DNA from 2 places in the Streptomyces sp. NPDC094034 genome. Region 1 is predicted to be linked to the other one. Evidence: riboswitches for the same ligand, from Rfam matches in the RefSeq annotation. Region 1 holds a riboswitch; the other holds the start of a gene.
The links. Region 1 has a riboswitch for glycine ahead of gcvT (glycine cleavage system aminomethyltransferase GcvT). Riboswitches for the same ligand answer to the same signal wherever they lie in the genome.
Positions count from the first base shown of each region.

Region 2: linked by a shared signal. The riboswitch ahead of gcvP (aminomethyl-transferring glycine dehydrogenase) and the one ahead of gcvT (glycine cleavage system aminomethyltransferase GcvT) in region 1 are both predicted to bind glycine.

Region 1 is NZ_JBEOUD010000032.1:31,461-35,330, reverse strand. Features, by position in the region: gene ABTZ59_RS25620 (enhanced serine sensitivity protein SseB C-terminal domain-containing protein) at 1-603, opposite strand, end outside; gene ABTZ59_RS25615 (enhanced serine sensitivity protein SseB) at 868-1,608, opposite strand; gene ABTZ59_RS25610 (AAA family ATPase) at 1,758-2,507, opposite strand; glycine riboswitch at 2,679-2,776, shown strand; gene gcvT (glycine cleavage system aminomethyltransferase GcvT) at 2,930-3,870, shown strand, end outside.
Region 2 is NZ_JBEOUD010000042.1:62,550-66,419, reverse strand. Features, by position in the region: gene ABTZ59_RS29480 (DNA polymerase IV) at 1-1,059, shown strand, start outside; gene ABTZ59_RS29475 (PRC-barrel domain-containing protein) at 954-1,352, opposite strand; glycine riboswitch at 1,466-1,563, shown strand; gene gcvP (aminomethyl-transferring glycine dehydrogenase) at 1,741-3,870, shown strand, end outside.

The sequences.
Region 1 (3,870 bases):
CCCCATCATCGTCCGTACGGAGTCGACGGAGGCCGGGCCCGTGTCGTACAGGTCGAGGCCGATCGCGAGATACGGGGCGCCGAGGGCCGGCTGCACCCAGGCACGGCGCAGGGAGCGCACGGCGGGCGTGCGGTGCGCGTTCTGGGTCAGCTGGGCGTAGAACTGCGGAAGTTCGATGGCGGGCTCGGAGAGCCTGAGCGGTCCCGCGGGCATCCGGTCGAGACCGGTGGCGATCCGGCGCAGATCGAGCCAGGGGATGCCGACACCGCCGCCGGGAGCGTGCGGATTGAGCCAGATCCCCCAGCGGTCGGGGTAGAGGGCGCGGGCGATGTCGCGCCCCGAGACCACTTCGTGGGCCCGTGTCCAGCCGCTGACCGCCAGCTCCTGGGCGGAGGTGACGCACGGGGCGTATCCCAGGCCGTCGACCTCCATGTTGCCGTACTGGGCCTCGGGCGATCCGGCGCGGCCGTGCCAGAGCAGCATCCAGACACTGTCGTCGGCGAGCGCCTGGAGCAGCGCCTCGTACGCGTCGTAACGTCCCGGCGTCACCTGGCGCAGCATGTGCTCGACCTGCCCGGCCGCCGCGGTGCCTGACGCGCTCACTCTGGGTCCCGCCCCTCTTCGATCCACCACTCGTCCAGCCCCCCGACAGTCCGCGCGTCCGCGGGCGCCCGGCGCGGTCCGCCGCGGGAAGGGCGACCCGCCGGGCACACGGTGCGGCGGCCCAGCCATCAAACCAGCTTAGGGGGGCTTCCTGACACAGACTTGACGACCGGCGCGCCCGCCAGAGGGGCGCGGGCGTGGCCGGTCTCTTTCCCTGTCCGCCCGTGGTCGCCGGCTCGTACCGAATGCCCGTTCCGCCCGCGACTATGCGTGGGCGCGCTGATAGAACGGCCGCACCTTCTCCAGCAGCCAGTCGCCGACCGGGTCCTGGGCCACGTCCAGCAGGACGAGATTGACGGGCCAGCCCACCGTGACCCGGCCCAGTGCCCGGCCGAGCGCGTCCATGGGGGCGTTACGGTCCGCGGCCTCCCAGGAGGAGAGCTGGACACCGATGTAGAGCGCGGGGGGCTCGCCCTCGACGCTGGCGAGCGCGCGGCGGGCCGAGAGCACCACGCCGGAGGTCTCGAACTCGGCTCCGGCGGCGGAGAGGAACTCGACCGGGTCCTCCTGCCAGTCCGGCTCGAAGAGCCGCACCCGGCCCCCGCTCGCCGGGCCGTCGAGCGGCGTACGCCCCACCCGGCACAGCGCGGCGACGGCCGGTGGCGGCAGCGGCATCCCGACGACACCGCCCGGGTTCACCGCGATACCGAGTTGCGGAGGCAGCCCCCGGGCGAAGTCACGGGCGGGAGCGACGGTGAAGGCCATATGGGATCCGACGCACTGGAGGAACTGCTGCTCGGAGCTGAAGACCGGGACATAGGGGATGCCGTCGATCTCCAGCGTCGGCAGATCGAGGTTGGGGCTGTCGGGACCGCCGCCCTGGGGCAGCGGCACCCAGACCTCGCTGCGTCCCAGGACCTCGACGAGCCGTCCGCCCGCCGCGTCGGCGCCGAGCGAGGCCATGAGCACCTCTTCCAGCTCGTTGCCCGGCCATGCTGTGTTCACCGTGCTCTCCTTCGCCACCCTCGCCCCCGCGGCAGCACCTTAAACCGAGGGCCGGTTCCCGCGCCGCCCCCGAACGGCTCCGTCCGTCCGGCCGGTTGGCCGGATCCCGTCCCTGGCTCGGCGCTCGCGCGCACGGGCGGGGCGGCCTCTCAGTCCGCCCGGGTGGCCGGGAACGCGATCCGCTCCAGTGCCGCCGCCGCGTCCCGGTCGAGGAGGACCGCCGAGGCGCAGCCCCCGGGGAGGCGGCCTGTCTCGGCGTCGGCGAGCAGGCGGCGGACCGCGCGGCGGTGCCGGGCGAAGGCATAGCCGGACACGCCCCGGCCGCGCTCCCGCTGGCCCTCGCGCGCCACCTCGGGCGAGACGTCCAGCAGGACGAGATGGAGCCGGCGGCCACGCCTGCGTGCCTCACGGGCCAGCCAGCGCCGTACCCAGGTCTGCGTACCGCAGTCATGGACGACGACGCTCCCGCCGGAGCCGAGCGCGTGCCACAGGCCCGCGTAGTGCGCTATCCGGACGAGCGGGCGGTAGACGGCGTAGGGCAGGGCGCCCGGCAGCCGGCGCGCCCAGCGGTCCCTGGTGTCCTGGGAGTCGATACCGGTGGCCTCGGCGGCCCGCCGGATCAAGGTCGACTTGCCGCTGCCCGGCAGCCCGGAGACGACCACCAGATCGCCTTCCGCGAAGACCAGGCTCTTCGTGCCGCGTCCTCGCGCGCCGCCCGCCGCCGCGGGACCCCGCCCCCGTAGATCGCGGACGACCCGCGCGAGGCGGGCCGCGCCGTCCCGGAGGGTGCCCTCCCGGGCCGTGCCGTCCGGGGCCGGTGCGCCGGGCCCCGCGGCCGTGCCCGTCTGTGTGGGCACCCCCGCGGTCGTCGGGTACGTGTCGGACCCCTGCGACATCATCGCCGTCCCCCTGTCAGCTCAGTCGGCCTGGCCCATGACCCTTGCCCAAGAAGTGTAAAGAAATGGTAATGCGCCACAAGCTTTTTACGGGGGTCGGCGAGTTGCGGACCGGGCGTCCCGCTCGGCGGCGATGCGTGCGATGATGTGCCCGCCAACTGCATACCGGCCGTTTGAATCCGCGCGGGAGAGTCCCGGTCACCGTGTGCGCCGGGCGCCGAAGGAGCAAGTTCCTCCCTTGAATCTCTCAGGCCCCGTACCGCGTGGATGAGGCAGATCTGAAAAGCGGGCCGCAGCTCTGCGGCTCCACCCAAGGTGCAAGTCACGACCGCTCTCTTTGATACGGGTGGCCGTGATGAACCTCTCAGGTTCCGATGACAGATGGGGAGGATCGTCCTCGCCGTCATGCCCTGGGAGTCACACCGATGAGCCATGTCCCCCCGAGCGGCACCAGCACGCCCGGCACCTCCGGCGCCCCCGCCACCACGGGCGCCCCTGGAGCCCCGCGTCTCACCGCCCTCGATGCCACGCACCGCGCGCTGGGCGCGACCATGACCGACTTCGCGGGCTGGGACATGCCGCTGCGGTACGCGAGCGAGCGGGACGAGCACCAGGCCGTCCGCACCCGCGCGGGTTTGTTCGATCTCTCCCACATGGGTGAGATCACGGTCTCGGGACCGGCGGCCGGTGACCTCCTCGACTACGCGCTGGTCGGCAATATCGGGGCCGTCGCCGTGGGCCGCGCCCGCTACACCATGATCTGCCAGGAGGACGGCGGAATCCTGGACGATCTGATCGTCTACCGTCTCGGCGACGACACCTTCATGGTCGTCGCCAACGCCTCCAACGCCCAGACCGTGCTGGACGCGCTGACCGCCCGCGCCGAGGGGTTCGACGCGGCCGTACGCGACGACCGGGACGCGTACGCGCTGCTGGCGATCCAGGGCCCCGAGTCCCCGGGCATCCTGAAGTCGCTGACCGACGCCGATCTGGACGGGCTCAAGTACTACGCGGGCCTGCCCGGCACCGTCGCCGGTGTCCCCGCGCTGATCGCGCGTACCGGCTACACCGGCGAGGACGGCTTCGAGCTGTTCGTCGAGCCCCGGTACGCCGAGGGCCTGTGGCAGGCGCTGACCGAGGCCGGCGAGAGCGTCGGTCTGGTGCCCTGCGGGCTGTCCTGCCGCGACACCCTCCGTCTTGAGGCCGGAATGCCGCTGTACGGGAACGAGCTGTCCACCGCGCTGACCCCGTTCGACGCCGGCCTCGGCCGGGTCGTGAAGTTCGAGAAGACCTCGAACGGCGGCGCCTTCGTCGGCCGCGAGGCCCTTCAGGCCGCCGCCGAGCGCGCCGCGTCCGCCCCGCCCCG
Region 2 (3,870 bases), on a different contig from region 1:
CAGGCCAAGCCGGACGGCCTCGTGCTCATAGAGCCCGGTACGGAGCGCGCTCTGCTGGGGCCCATGCCGGTGCGTACGCTGCCCGGGGTCGGGCCCGCGACGGGGGACCATCTGCGCCGGGCGGGCATGACCACGGTCGCCGATCTGGCCGAGGCGGGTGAGGACGAGCTCGTACGGCTGCTGGGGCGGGCCCATGGCGCCTCGCTGTACCGGATGGCGCGCGGACTCGACGACCGGGCCGTGGTGTCCGAGCGTGACGCCAAGTCCGTGTCGGTCGAGGACACCTTCGATGTCGATCTGCACGACCGGGTCAGGGTGCGCACGGAGGTGGACCGGCTCGCGGACCGCTGCGTCGAGCGGCTGCGGGCGGCGGGGCGTTCGGGGCGGACCGTCGTCCTCAAGGTGCGGCGGTACGACTTCTCGACGCTGACGCGTTCGGAGACCCTGCGCGGGCCCACGGACGACCCCGGGGTGGTGCGGGAGGCCGCGGGGCGGCTGCTGGAATCGGTGGACACCACGGGCGGGGTACGGCTGCTCGGGGTGGGCGTGACGGGGCTCGCGGACTTCACGCAGGAGGATCTTTTCGCCCAGGCCGCGGCCGATGAGTCCGCCGCCGCGGCGCACGCGTCGGCGGACGAGGGGGCGCGTGAGCCGGCGAGTGCGGAGCGGGCGGTGGGGGAGGGGGCGGCGACGTCCGGAGCCCTATGGGCCGGTAGCGGCGGCGGTGGGCCCGCGCAGGCTCCGGATGTGCCCGCCGAGCGGCGTTTCCCGGCGGGACACGACGTACGCCATCGCGAGTTCGGTGCGGGCTGGGTGCAGGGCAGCGGGTTGCGGAGGGTGACCGTACGGTTCGAGGAGCCGGGGTCCGCGCCGGGGCGGGTGCGGACCTTCTGGGCCGACGACCCTGATCTGGAGCTCTCGGAGCCGCTTCCCCTGGTGCCGGCGGTGGCCGGTCAGTCGTCCTGGCCGGCCAGCCGTCCGAAGTCGCGTTCGGAGTCACGATCGGACAGCGAAGCGGGCCGTTCGGGTGACTCGGGGTCCGGAAGGGCCAGGCCGTAGTGGTGGTACAGCTGGAGTTCCTGATCGGGGGAGAGGTGCCGGCCGACACCGAAATCAGGGGCGTCCCGGATCAGCGCCCGCTCGAACGGGATCCGCAGACCGTCCTGGGAGAGCGTGCTGGGGGCAAGGGGGACGAAGGCGTCGCGACTGAAGAGTCCGGTACGGACGGCGGCCCATTCCGGGATTCCGGTGGCGTCGTCGAGATACACCTCGTCCACTGTCCCGAGCTTATGACCGTTACGGTCGAACGCCTTGCGGCCTATCAGACTGCGCGGATCAATGTCGGTCTCCACGGTCCCTCCAACTGGTCGCAACTGCTTGTGAATACTACAAAAGTGCAGAACTCGGGCGTCGGCCACTCGAAAGTTGTGCCGAAGGTCGCGCTGGTAGGCTGGCAAGCGGCTACTGACCCCGTGCGGGAGAGTCCTCCGGAGAGAAGGCCGGAGGCGCCGAAGGAGCAAATCCTCCCCGGAATCTCTCAGGCACCCGTACCGCACGGACGAGGTCACTCTGGAAAGCAGGGCGGGCGTCGGACGGCATCCGCTCTCACCGACGGTGAAAGCCGGGCCGCCTCCGGGCGGGCCGGTGAAGCTCTCAGGTCGAGATGACAGAGGGGGAGGCCGTTCGGGCACCCGTGTCTCGGTGCCCCTCACAGGTCGCGTCGACCAGGAGGCCTCCGCAATGACCGTCAACCGCATTCCGCTCTCCCAGCTGGAGCGGGGCACCCCCTTCGAGCAGCGCCACATCGGGCCCGACGCGCCGGCGCAGGCCAAGATGCTGGCTCAGGTCGGCTACGGCTCGCTCGACGAGCTGACGGCCGCCGCGGTGCCGGACGTCATCAAGAGCACGGAGGCGCTGCGGCTTCCGGGGGCCCGTACCGAGGCCGAGGTGCTGGCCGAGCTGCGCTCCCTCGCGGACCGCAATCAGGTACTCGCGCCCATGATCGGGCTCGGCTACTACGGCACGTACACACCATCGGTGATCCTGCGCAACGTGATGGAGAACCCGGCCTGGTACACCGCGTACACCCCGTACCAGCCGGAGATCTCCCAGGGCCGGCTTGAGGCGCTGCTCAACTTCCAGACCGTGGTGGCCGAGCTGACGGGGCTGCCGACCTCGGGCGCCTCCCTGCTGGACGAGGGCACCGCGGCGGCGGAGGCCATGGCGCTCGCCCGCCGTGTCGGCAAGGTCAAGGGAGGCGTCTTCCTGGTGGACGCCGACGCCCTGCCGCAGACCATCGCCGTGATCGAGACCCGGGCCGAGCCGACCGGTGTCGAGGTCGTCGTCGCGGACCTGAGCGAGGGCATCCCCGCCGAGGTGGCCGAGCGCGGGGTCTTCGGTGTGCTGCTCCAGTACCCGGGCGCCTCGGGAGCCGTACGGGACATCAGGCCCGTGGTCGAGCAGGCGCACGGCCTCGGCGCGATCGTCACCGTCGCCGCCGACCTGCTCGCGCTGACGCTGCTCACCTCACCGGGAGAGCTGGGCGCGGACATCGCGGTGGGCACCACTCAGCGCTTCGGGGTCCCGATGGGCTTCGGCGGACCGCACGCCGGATTCATGGCCGTACGCGAGAAGTTCGCGCGCAGCCTGCCGGGCCGGCTCGTCGGGGTGTCGGTGGACGCCGACGGGAACAAGGCGTACCGGCTGGCGCTACAGACCCGCGAGCAGCACATCCGGCGCGAGAAGGCCACCAGCAACATCTGTACCGCGCAGGTGCTGCTCGCCGTCATGGCCGGGATGTACGCGGTGTACCACGGCCCCGAGGGGCTGCGGGCCATCGCGAGCCGCACCCACCGCTACGCCACGCTGCTCGCCGAGGGGCTGCGCGCGGGCGGTGTCGAGATCGTGCATGGCGCGTACTTCGACACGCTCACCGTCCGGGTCCCGGGCCGGGCCGCCGCCGTGGTCGCCGCCGCGCGTGAGGGCGGCGTCAACCTCCGGCTGGTCGACGCCGACCATGTCTCCATCGCCTGTGACGAGACCACCGGCCGTGCGCAGCTGGCCGCCGTGTGGACGGCCTTTGACCTGACCGGGGACATCGAGGCGCTGGACGCGGCCACCGAGGACGCGCTGCCCGGCGCGCTGCTGCGGACCGACGACTATCTGACCCACCCCGTCTTCCACCAGTACCGCTCCGAGACCGCGATGCTGCGCTATCTGCGCAGGCTCGCGGACCGCGACTACGCGCTGGACCGCGGCATGATCCCGCTCGGCTCCTGCACGATGAAGCTGAACGCGACCACCGAGATGGAGCCGGTCACCTGGCCCGAGTTCGGCGCGCTGCACCCCTTCGCGCCCGCCGAGCAGGCGCAGGGCTATCTGACGCTGATCAGGGAGCTGGAGGAGCGGCTCGCCGAGGTCACCGGCTACGACGCCGTCTCCCTCCAGCCCAACGCCGGTTCGCAGGGCGAGCTGGCGGGACTGCTCGCGGTACGGGCGTACCACCGGGCCAACGGCGACATGGGGCGTACCGTCTGCCTCATCCCGTCCTCCGCGCACGGCACGAACGCCGCGAGCGCGGTGATGGCCGGCATGAAGGTCGTCGTCGTCAAGACCCGTGAGGACGGCGACGTCGACGTCGAGGACCTGCACGCCAAGATCGCTCAGTACGGCGCCGAGTTGGCCGTCCTGATGGTCACCTACCCGTCCACGCACGGGGTGTTCGAGGAGCACATCGGTGACATCTGCGCGGCCGTGCACGACGCGGGCGGTCAGGTGTATGTCGACGGCGCGAACCTCAACGCGCTGGTGGGGCTGGCGAAGCCGGGCAGGTTCGGCTCCGATGTGTCGCATCTGAATCTGCACAAGACG